Regions from separate parts of the Klebsiella sp. MISC125 genome, predicted to be linked through region 2. Evidence: riboswitches for the same ligand, from Rfam matches in the RefSeq annotation. Region 2 holds a riboswitch; each other region holds the start of a gene.

Region 1 (2,319 bases), 970 kb from region 2:
TAATGGTCAACGTGGCTGTGGGTGTAGATCACCGCCACCACCGGCTTATTGCCGCGATTTTTGTAATACAGATCCATACCGACTTTGGCGGTTTCCGCCGACACCAGCGGGTCCACAACGGTAATGCCTTCTTTACCTTCGATGATGGTCATATTGGAGAGGTCGAGGTTGCGAATCTGGTACACGCCTTCGGTCACTTCAAACAGGCCGCTGATATTAATCAACTGAGACTGACGCCAGAGGCTGGGGTTGACGGTATCCGGCGCTTTTTCACCCTCTTTAATAAAGTCATACTGCTGCGGGTTCCAGATGACGTTGCCCTGTTCGCCTTTAATTATCTCAGTGGGCAGTGCGGCGATAAAACCTTTATGCGCGTTGGTAAAGTCGGTGTTATCGGAGAAGGGAAGCAGTTTGTACAGCGCGTCGTTCGCTTGTTTGGTTGCCGCTGTCGCTTCTTTAGGGGAGGTCTCCGCCCAGCTTGTCAGGGGGAGGGTAGAGAATATTCCAGCCAGGGCCAATCCTTTCATTATCGGGGTTAATTTCATTGGGATCCTCGAGGTTTTTACGCTGATTTACTCACTAATTTCGATATGACGTTGGGTTACATCCTGTAATGACTCCTCAAACTATAATCGCGTATCTGAAAAAGTGTTTATTTTGTTAATGAATTGTTTTTTTTGTTGTTGGTTGTAATCAGTGGGCATCCCCAGGCCAGCTTGCGTTGTCCGGTGACTTCCCGTAACCTGCCCGCTGAGAACGTTTTATCTCTCAATGACTCGGGGTGCCCTTCCTTGTGAAGGCTGAGAAAAACCCGTACCACCTGATCTGGATAATGCCAGCGTAGGGAAGTCAGAGACCGCAGGGTCGTCGCTTCTTCATCGCCTGGCGGGAGCAAACGATGTCTGACCTGCTAAACCCCGCGCATATTGCCCATCTGCGGCATCTTTTTCGCCGCCATTCCCCCCTTGTTCACTGCATGACTAACGACGTGGTGCAGACCTTTACCGCCAACGTGCTGCTGTCGATTGGCGCATCACCAGCGATGGTTATCGACCCCGATGAAGCCAGTCAGTTTGCTGCGATTGCCGATGCGCTGCTGATTAACGTTGGCACGCTGACCGTTGAGCGCGCGACGGCGATGCGGGCGGCGGCGCATAGCGCAAAGCAGGCGGGCAAACCGTGGGTGCTGGACCCGGTGGCGGTCGGCGCGTTGACTCTGCGCACTGAATTTTGTCGGGAGCTTCTGGCGCTACAGCCTGCCGCTATTCGCGGTAATGCCTCGGAAATTATGGCCCTTGCCGGGATGAGCGGCGGTGGGCGCGGCGTTGATACTACTGATACCGCCGCAGCCGCGCTGCCTGCGGCTCAGGCGTTAGCTCGCCAGTTGAATACCGTGGTCGCAGTAACCGGAGAGGTCGATTACGTCACCGATGGTCAGCGTACGCGCATGGTCACCGGCGGCGATTCGCTAATGACTCGGGTGGTGGGTACCGGCTGCGCGCTGTCGGCGGTGGTTGCCGCCAGCACGGCGATGCCCGGTGACCGTCTGGAAAACGTCGCTGCCGCCTGTGGTCTGATGAAGTTCGCGGGTGGAATCGCGGCGCAGCGGGGCGGTCCCGGCAGCTTTACTCCCGCATTCCTGGATGCACTGTACGCGGAGGGCGGCCTGTGAGACGAATCAATGCTTTAACCATCGCCGGAACCGACCCGAGCGGCGGCGCGGGGATCCAGGCGGATCTCAAAACCTTCTCAGCGCTGGGCGCTTATGGCTGCTCGGTCATCACTGCGCTGGTGGCGCAAAACACCCGAGGCGTGCAGTCGGTGTACCGTATTGAACCTGATTTTGTCGCCGCGCAACTGGATTCGGTGTTCAGCGATGTGCGAATCGATACCACTAAAATTGGCATGCTGGCGGAAACGGATATCGTCGAAGCGGTGGCGGAGCGACTGGCGCGGTACCAGATTAAAAACGTGGTGCTGGATACCGTGATGCTGGCGAAAAGCGGCGATCCGTTGCTTTCGCTCAGCGCAGTGCAAACGCTGCGTCAGCGCCTGCTGCCGCAGGTGTCGCTAATCACCCCGAACCTGCCGGAAGCGGCGGCGCTGCTGGATGCGCCGCATGCCAAAACTGAAAAAGAGATGCTGGAGCAGGGCAGGGCGCTGCTGGGAATGGGCTGCGGCGCGGTATTAATGAAAGGCGGTCATCTTGATGATGCCGAGAGCCCGGACTGGCTGTTTACCCGCGAAGGTGAGCAGCGCTTTACCGCGCCAAGAGTGCAGACCAAAAATACGCACGGCACCGGTTGCACGCTATCGGCG
Region 2 (2,319 bases):
ACGTTGCTATCCCGACTATAAAACCCTGTTTCGTGAAGAAGCGGCGCGAGAAGACGGCATTGAAGCTGTTTCCATCGCTACGCCGAACAACACTCATTACGAGATTTGCCGGGCGGCGCTGGAAGCCGGGCTGCATGTAGTCTGCGAAAAACCGCTGTGCTTTACTGGCGAAGAGGCCGATGCGCTGGTGGCCCTTAGTGAGAAGCAGCACAAAATCATTGGCGTCACCTATGGCTACGCCGGGCATCAGCTGATTTTGCAGGCCCGAAAGATGATTGAACAAGGGCTGCTGGGCGAGATCCGTATCGTCAACATGCAGTTCGCACACGGTTTCCACAATCAACCGGTAGAGCAGGAAAACCCCAGTACCCGCTGGCGCGTTGATCCGAAATTTGTCGGTCCCAGCTATGTCCTGGGCGACCTGGCCACGCATCCGCTGTTTCTGGCAGAAACCATGGCCCCGAAGCTCAACATCACACGTCTGATGTGCTCTCGCCAGAGCTTTGTCAAAAGCCGCGCCCCGCTGGAGGATAACGCCCATGTGCTGATGGAATACGACAACGGCGCGATCGGCTCGATGTGGTGCTCGGCGGTCAACAGCGGTTCAATGCACGGGCAGAAAGTACGTATCGTCGGTGAAAAAGCCAGCCTGGAGTGGTGGGATGAACAGCCAAACCAGCTGCGCTATGAAATCCAGGGCGAGCCGGTGCGAATTCTGGAACGCGGGATGGCCTATCTCGATCCGCTAGCCTTGCAGGATGACAGGATCGGCGGCGGTCATCCCGAAGGGCTGTTTGAGGCCTGGTCAAACCTATATCGGCGCTTCGCTATCGCCATGGATGCGACCGATCGCCGCGACGCCGCGCTGCTGGAAAACTTCTGGTATCCGGATGCGAATGCCGGTGCGCTCGGCGTGCATTGGGTGGAGAACTGCGTGCGTTCAGCAGATAACGGCGCCAGCTGGGTTGAGTTTCGTTAATATCGAGCCGGCAACGGCGGCAATCCGACCGTAGGCCGGGTAAGGCGGCTCGCCGCCACCCGGCAAATTAAAACGTGACAATGTCACTTGAATTCGCCAAATTCAAAGCATTGTAATCAAAAAGCGAATGTCGTATAACATTGGCCAAACCGAGGGGTGTCCCGTGAGGGCTGAGATGGCGTAAGCCGAACCCTTTGAACCTGATCTGGGTCATGCCAGCGAAGGGACGGGTTGGCATTTCCGCCAGTTTTGCGCCATTGCCTGTTCACACTTCAGCACGCCCGGATCTCCCCTTAATCAGGAGGTCCTGTGATTCTTCCCGAGTTTCCTCAAGGTCTTTACGGTCGTCTGCGTCAGCAGGCCGGTGATGACTGGCAACATTACGTCGCCCATCCCTTTCTGCGCCAACTCGCCGACGGTACCCTGCCCGAACCCGCTTTCCGCCGCTATCTGACCCAGGACTACCTGTTTCTGATCCACTTTGCCCGCAGCTATGCGTTGCTGGTCAGCAAGCTGCGTACGCTACCGGAAATGCGTACCGCCGCCGCGTCGATGAACGCCATCCTCGACGAACTCCCGCTGCATGTTGGCTACTGCAACAGTTGGGGGCTGAATGAGGCGACAATGGCCAGCGAACCTGAAGCCGCGGAAACCGTCAACTACACTCGCTATGTGCTGGACATTGGTTATTCCGGCGACGCGCTGGATCTGCTGGCGGCGCTGATGCCCTGCGTTGCCGGATATGCGGAAATCGGCCTTGGCCTGCTGCACGATCCGGCAACAAATTTGACCGCTAACCCTTATGCCTCCTGGATCCGTAACTACGGTGATGAGGGCTACCTGAACGGCGTCAATGCCGCCATTAGCCTGCTGGAAACGCTCTGGCAACAGCGCGGCGGCGAGGCGCGTTTTGCTGAACTCAGCGCTATTTTTACCACCGCCACGCGGCTGGAAGCTAACTTCTGGCAAATGGGGTTGAATGTCGTCACGGAGCGCCCGGCGTGACTGCGCCCGGCATTACGGTGCGTGGTCTGAGCCTGCGCTTCGGTTCGCGGCTGGTTTTCGACAATCTGACGTTTGATATCCCCGGCGGTCAGTGGGTTTCGCTGCTGGGGGCCAGCGGTGCCGGGAAAACCAGCCTGCTGCGCATTCTCGCCGGGCTGGCAAAAGCCAATGCGGGCGAGGTTCGCGCCAGCGATGGTCAGCCGATAGCTAAACGGCTGGCGTGGATGGGGCAAAAAGATCTGCTCTATCCCTGGCTAAACGTGCGTGACAACGTCTCCCTCGGCGCGCGTCTGCGCGGGGAACGGGTTGATACCCAGCGGGTTGCGACTTTATTA
Region 3 (2,319 bases), 2.8 Mb from region 2:
TTGAAAAAGGCCAGCATCCTGATCGAGTACCTGACGCAACGATCCCATCTCATGTCGACGCTCCTGACGAACCAGCCACACCGGTTCGCCCTGCCATTCCCCTATGCGCAGCGCGGGTTGCCCCGCAAGATTAAAATTTACCGCTTCGCCATATGGTAATTCCCCGTCGGGTAACCATAATTTCTGTTCGTGGCTGACTATCCACCAACCGCGATCTAATTTTTCAATAATACGATCCATATCTATTGCACTACCTTCATTTTACTGGCACTTTTAACATTAAATTTACATTTTGGTGAGCAACGTATTTCTCTTTAAAACTTGCGGAGTCAACCATGTTAAACCAGCTGGAAAACCTGACGGAACGTGTTGGAGGCAGCAATAAACTGGTCGATCGCTGGCTACAAGTACGTAAGCATTTACTCGTGGCTTACTACAACCTGGTTGGCCTGAAACCTGGCAAGGAATCATTTATGCGGCTTAATGAGAAGGCGCTGGATGATTTTTGTCAAAGTCTGGTGGACTATCTCTCCTCCGGTCATTTTAGTATTTATGAACGCTTTATCGCCGAATTGGAAGGTGATACGCCACTTTTAACCGCCACTAAGCTTTATCCACAGCTGCAAGCCAACACTCAGCAGATCATGGATGACTACGACTCTTGCCTCGAAAACGCCATCGATCACGATAACTACCTTGAGTTTCAACAGGCGTTATCGGATATCGGCGAAGCGCTGGAAGCACGCTTTGCGCTGGAGGATAAACTCATCGCCCTCGCCATCGCCCACAGCCGAAAGGACCCCGTCAGCGACAATATCGCGCCGACGGCTTGAGTTGTCCGCTATTAACGAGTAGTTTACATACATTCCCCCTCTCAGAGAGGGGATGTCATCTTGTCGGAGTGCCCATTTTCCACAGTGGAAAAGGCTGAGACCGTTAATTCGGGATCCGCGGAACCTGATCAGGCTAATACCTGCGAAGGGAACAAGAGTAAACTGCATTTAGCGTCAGCCCATCTGGGCCCGATCGCATCTGTTACTCCATCCGTCGTCTGACAAGCCATATCCTGTTCACCTGGAATGAGCTATGTCTACAACAAAAATGACCCGTCGAGAGCAACGCGAACATGCGCAACGCTTTATCGACACGCTGGAAGGCACCGCATTTCCCAATTCGCAACGCATCTATATCCGCGGCTCACGTGAAGATCTTCGCGTCCCGATGCGCGAAATTCAGCTGAGCCCGACGCTCATCGGCGGCGCTAAAGATAATCCCCGCTATGAAGCTAACGAAGCCATTCCTGTCTATGACACGTCCGGCCCTTATGGCGACCCGGAGATAGTAATCAATGTCCAACAAGGTCTGGCAAAACTACGCCAGCCGTGGATTGAAGCGCGTGGCGACTGCGAAGAACTCTGCGATCGCAGCTCGGCATATACCAAACAGCGCCTGTCAGATGATGGCCTCGACGAACTGCGCTTTACCGGCCTGCTAACACCAAAACGCGCTATCTCCGGGAAATGCGTGACTCAGTTGCACTATGCCCGCCAGGGCGTTGTCACCCCAGAGATGGAGTTCATCGCCATCCGTGAAAACATGGGCCGCGAGCGCATTCGTGGCGAAGTGTTGAGACACCAGCATCCCGGAGTTGGGTTTGGCGCACGACTGCCGGAGAACATCACCCCGGAATTCGTACGCGATGAAGTCGCTGCCGGGCGCGCGATTATCCCCGCCAATATCAATCACCCTGAGTCAGAACCGATGATAATCGGCCGCAACTTCCTCGTGAAGGTCAATGCCAATATCGGCAACTCGGCGGTCACTTCATCTATCGAAGAAGAGGTCGAGAAGCTGGTGTGGTCCACTCGCTGGGGCGCGGATACGGTGATGGACCTGTCGACCGGTCGCTATATTCACGAAACCCGCGAGTGGATCCTGCGTAACAGTCCGGTACCAATCGGTACCGTGCCGATCTACCAGGCGCTAGAGAAAGTTAACGGGATCGCCGAAGATCTCTCCTGGGAAGCCTTCCGCGACACGTTGCTGGAGCAGGCTGAACAAGGAGTCGACTACTTCACTATCCATGCGGGCGTGCTGCTACGCTACGTGCCGATGACCGCCAGGCGGCTGACTGGCATTGTTTCACGCGGCGGTTCTATTATGGCGAAGTGGTGCCTCTCCCATCATCAGGAGAACTTCCTTTATCAGCATTTCCGCGAAATCTGTGAAATCTGCGCTGCCTATGATGTTTCCCTATCGCTGGGCGATGGTCTGCGTCCGGGCTCTATTCAGGATGCTAACGACGAAGCGCAGTTTGCC

The links. A riboswitch is a leader RNA that binds a small molecule or an ion and turns the genes downstream of it on or off. The one in region 2 is predicted to bind thiamine pyrophosphate.
Region 1: it holds a riboswitch for thiamine pyrophosphate, as region 2 does, so the genes downstream of both, thiM (hydroxyethylthiazole kinase) here and ACMYSL_RS14430 (TenA family protein) in region 2, are expected to answer to the same signal.
Region 3: it holds a riboswitch for thiamine pyrophosphate, as region 2 does, so the genes downstream of both, thiC (phosphomethylpyrimidine synthase ThiC) here and ACMYSL_RS14430 (TenA family protein) in region 2, are expected to answer to the same signal.

What each region holds. Positions count from the first base shown of each region.
Region 1 is NZ_CP180448.1:2,077,367-2,079,685, forward strand. Features, by position in the region: gene ACMYSL_RS09815 (alkyl/aryl-sulfatase) at 1-545, opposite strand, end outside; TPP riboswitch at 768-864, shown strand; gene thiM (hydroxyethylthiazole kinase) at 899-1,672, shown strand; gene thiD (bifunctional hydroxymethylpyrimidine kinase/phosphomethylpyrimidine kinase) at 1,669-2,319, shown strand, end outside.
Region 2 is NZ_CP180448.1:3,046,817-3,049,135, reverse strand. Features, by position in the region: gene ACMYSL_RS14435 (Gfo/Idh/MocA family protein) at 1-979, shown strand, start outside; TPP riboswitch at 1,122-1,223, shown strand; gene ACMYSL_RS14430 (TenA family protein) at 1,289-1,984, shown strand; gene ACMYSL_RS14425 (ABC transporter ATP-binding protein) at 1,981-2,319, shown strand, end outside.
Region 3 is NZ_CP180448.1:5,875,147-5,877,465, forward strand. Features, by position in the region: gene nudC (NAD(+) diphosphatase) at 1-240, opposite strand, end outside; gene rsd (sigma D regulator) at 336-833, shown strand; TPP riboswitch at 888-1,001, shown strand; gene thiC (phosphomethylpyrimidine synthase ThiC) at 1,087-2,319, shown strand, end outside.